2 regions of the Gracilibacillus thailandensis genome follow, and region 1 is predicted to be linked to the other one. Evidence: a T-box and tRNA genes for the amino acid it is inferred to sense, from the RefSeq annotation. Region 1 holds a T-box; the other holds one or more tRNA genes.
What was found. The T-box of region 1 lies ahead of alaS (alanine--tRNA ligase). A T-box ahead of a tRNA ligase gene usually reads a tRNA of that ligase, here a tRNA-Ala.

Region 2: it has a tRNA-Ala gene. The T-box ahead of alaS (alanine--tRNA ligase) is inferred to sense a tRNA for this amino acid. The anticodon was not compared.

The regions. Positions count from the first base shown of each region.
Region 1 covers NZ_WJID01000023.1:491-2,703, reverse strand. Annotated here, with positions in the region: gene alaS (alanine--tRNA ligase) at 1-892, opposite strand, end outside; T-box leader at 956-1,163, opposite strand; gene GH715_RS08605 (AI-2E family transporter) at 1,203-2,213, opposite strand, start outside.
Region 2 covers NZ_WJID01000071.1:23,034-25,246, reverse strand. Annotated here, with positions in the region: gene GH715_RS17965 (NAD-dependent epimerase/dehydratase family protein) at 1-913, shown strand, start outside; tRNA gene GH715_RS17960 (tRNA-Ala) at 1,141-1,213, opposite strand; gene GH715_RS17955 (ABC transporter permease) at 1,263-2,039, opposite strand; gene GH715_RS17950 (ABC transporter ATP-binding protein) at 2,039-2,213, opposite strand, start outside.

The sequences.
Region 1 (2,213 bases):
CATTTGAAGGTAATGCGCCATCACTCACCGCAAATGTTACAGTACGAATATGGTCAGCAATCACTTTAAATGCCACATCTGTTTCTTCTTTTGCTTGATAATTAGTATTAGCGAACTTTTCTGTTTCTTTAATAATCGGTAAAAATAAGTCTGTTTCAAAATTTGTTTTCGTATCTTGGATCACACTAACTAGACGCTCAAGTCCCATCCCGGTATCAATATTTTTCTTCGGTAATGGTGTATATGTGTCATCCGGATTATGATTAAACTGTGAAAACACTAGGTTCCAGATCTCTAAATAACGTTCATTTTCACCGCCTGGATACAGTTCCGGATCATTTGGATCATTACCATATCCTTCGCCACGGTCATAGAAAATTTCGGTATTTGGCCCACTAGGACCTTCCCCAATATCCCAGAAGTTTTCTTCTAGTCGAATAATGCGTTCTTCGGGTAAGCCGATTTTATCACGCCATAGCACATATGCTTCTTCATCTTCCGGGTGTACGGTAACCGATAGTTTCTCCGGATCAAAGCCAATCCATTTGTCACCGGTTAAAAATTCCCAGGCAAAATCGATTGCTTCTTCCTTGAAATAGTCACCAATCGAGAAGTTACCTAACATTTCAAAGAAAGTATGGTGTCTTGCTGTATAGCCTACGTTGGTGATGTCGTTCGTACGAATTGATTTTTGTGCATTGGCAATACGAGGATTTTCTGGTACTACTCGACCATCAAAATATTTTTTTAAGGTTGCCACACCACTGTTGATCCACAATAATGTCGGATCATCTTTTGGTACTAATGATGCACTAGGTTCAATACCATGACCTTTTTCTTTAAAAAAGTCTAAAAACATTTGTCGCACTTGAGCAGATGTTAAATGCTTCATGATTAATCGCCTCCGTTTATTTGCTTAATTTCCAATAAAAAAACTCCCATCTCTGCCTTAATCAGCAGGGACGAGAGTTATATCCGCGGTACCACCCTAATTACAGTCAACGTGACTGTCACCTTAACATCTGTAACGGTGATGGAACCGGCAGTATTTCGCTGCACTTCAAACTAGCTTCCTGAATCAGAGCATTTAGAATTTCTTTCAGCCACGGAAATTCCTCTCTTTGAAACGATAATCCAGTACTCAGGTTTTTCATCGTTTTTGATTTATTTAACTTCGCTAGCATATTATAGATAACTTTAGGCTATCTGTCAATTGCTTTCACTTGTCTAACCATTAAAGGCACGGCTACTCTAGCAACAGCTAGGAATGGAACTGCAAAAATCATCCCAACCACTCCTGCGGTCTTTGCTGCAATAAATAATGCCAAAATTAAATACACAGGATGTATGTGAATGCTTTTTCCTACTATAAATGGTGAAAGTAGATTACCTTCTGTTATTTGGACTGCTAGCACGACCAACAGTACATAAAACACCATTTTCGTTGACATGGTAAATGCAATTAACACAGCAGGGATAGCTCCTATGATCGGTCCAAAATAAGGAATGAAATTGGTAAAACCAATAATTGTTGCCAACACAACTGCATAATTCATCCCAACCCATCTTAACAGAAAGTAACTCACTAAGCCTACAAGAAAACAGACTAATATTTGACCGCGAATATACTGACCAAGGCTTTCTTCCATGTCAAGTGCTAATTTTTTCGTGAAAGCTTGATATTTTTGCGGGATCATTCTTAGTATGCTTCTCTGCAATTTCTGATAATCCTTTAGAAAGTAAAAAGCTAAAATGGGGATCACTGCTACCATGACAAAAATATCAAACAACAAAGGGATATTTTTCAATAGGTTGGTAAACTGTTCCCCTAATGTTGTTTCAATATTTTCAAAGAGTTGGTCTAAATGATCATGAAATCCCTCTGGCAGAAATGATGTTTGATCATAAATATCATAGATAAATGTGCGATAAGCATCTACATATTGTGGGATATTCTGTTGCATTTCCTGTATTTGCTTCATCCACATTGGAAATGATATATAAATACCATACCCAGTAAGTGCGAAAAAAAGGATATATATGAAAATAATAGCCAATGGTCTTGGAATACGAAAATGATGCAGTTTTTCGACAACTGGATGTAATAGATATGCGATTAATCCTGCGATTAAAAATGGTGCCAACACCTGTAAAATGACAATAAGCACGTGCTTATAGAAAGGAAACAGGATGTACATTAAATAGAGAAACAG
Region 2 (2,213 bases), on a different contig from region 1:
GAAAGCTGAGAAGCTCTTAGGATCAACTGATGCAACCTTTGTGAAAGGAGATATGAATGATGTCGATGCCTTTGCAGAAGAACTGAAAGGATGTGAGGTGCTTTTTCATACTGCTGCATATTTTAGAGAAACATTTTCGTTCGGAAAGCATTGGCCCGAGTTAGAAAGAATAAACATTACCAATACGCTTCGATTGTTTGAATTAGCAAAAGAATACGGTGTCAAATTAATCATACACACAAGCAGCAGTAACACTATTAAAAAGAGGCTTGACAATACTCCTAGTAATGAAGAGGATATTAGAGATTCAGAAGATGCGATGACTTTATATGCAAAAAGTAAGATTATCAGCGATAGGAAAATCGCTGAATTCAGCGCTCGTCATTCGCTTCCAGTCATCACTTTTCTACCTGGTTGGATGATGGGACCAGTTGATGCAGCGCCAACAAGCGGTGGTAAATATATATTGGATTATTTGCAGAAACGTCTTCCAGGAAACATTAATGTCAGTATTGATATTGTTGACGTTAGGGATGTGGCGGAGGCGATGGTTGCAGCAATTACGAAAGTAAATAAAAGTGAACGTTTTTTAGTTGCTGGACGCCATGTACATTTGAAAGATTTGTCCAAGGAATTGGAAATAGTAACGGGTATCCCTTCTCCCAAGCGAAATATTCCTGTTCCCATTGCATTTACACTTGGCTGGATAGTCGATCGAGTTTCGGTCATTACGAAAAAAGAAATGGCCATTTCCGTAAATGGTATTTATGAAATATGCGAATGTAAAAGATACTCATCCGATAAGGCAAAGAAAGAAATAGGTATCACTTTTAGACCACTACATGATACGCTTCAAGATGCAACGGATTGGTTTACGGAAAATAGTAATGCACTTCTTACCCAACCAGATTAACGGATAGTATATTAGTTGTACACAACTTTACCGAGCGGACATTCGTTCCATTATATAGCATAAAAAAGCAGGATTTATGACTTGTAACGGACATCTATTCCTTTATTCAGCGTAATTATGCTTCTATTAAACGCTTTTTTGCCGAAATAACGGAACAGATGTCCACTTCACCTTAAAATCTAGGTGTTTTTATAGAAATAGCGGAATAAATGTCCGCACATAAATGATGGAGCATAGCGGGCTCGAACCGCTGACCCTCGCGCTGCCAGCACGATGCTCTCCCAGCTGAGCTAATGCCCCGTATTGCATGATTCTATTATAATAAAAAAAGAGTCCGAATGCACGAACTCTAATCTGCCATTTCTTTCGTTTTTAAAATAAAATTGGATGCGACCAGTAGTATGACCGACAACCCTAATGTAATGCCAGCCGCTCCCCATAGGTCATTCGGGATTGCTCCTTCTGCCAGCATAGTAGTGATGTGCTCACTAATACTATTGGGAAACCATGGCATCCGGAAAGAAAAAATCTGATTAATCGCTGACATTGCCATAATCGTTATAATCGACAATGTTAATACAAGTCCAGGTATTTTAACTACCGTATTATAAAGAAAAGTTATTGTTACTACAAAAATCAACCAAATAAAATAAAACAAAAACAGCCCAATGAATTGTGACGCACTTAGATCACCAAACAAAAGATTCACATAGTACCAGCTTGTTAACATACCAATTAAATAAGCTGTAAAAACTAATAGTAATTTCGCTGCCCATTTTGCTGAAATATAGGTGAAATAACTTACTGGTTTGACTAATACTAATTCTGCTACGCCACTTTTTCGTTCACCTGCAATTACTGCCATCGAGATCGCCACAATGACGAGTACACCAAGCATACTAATTTCTGTCAAACTGAACATGATCGCCTCTGTTGGTCCCAGCTCTGGCCCTTCAATCACGGTTCCTTCTGGAACACCACCAACCGCATCTAATATTTGCGGCAAATAATAAGTTGACAATGGATCCATAATACAAATGATGATGAACACGAGTGGTACCCAAACCCATTTGAAATTGCGCCAGTCTTCTACTAATTCCTTTTTAAAAATTGTGATCCATTGCATTATTTTTTCACCACTTTCATAAATAAATCTTCCAGCGTTGTCTTACTTAGCGCTAACTTCTCAAGCGGCCAATCCTCTTCTAATACTTTCGTTAATATTTCTTTTCTAGCTGATTCGATATCTTCTACGACAACATGGACTTCTCCTTTTTCTTGAAAAATATCTTGTACTGAT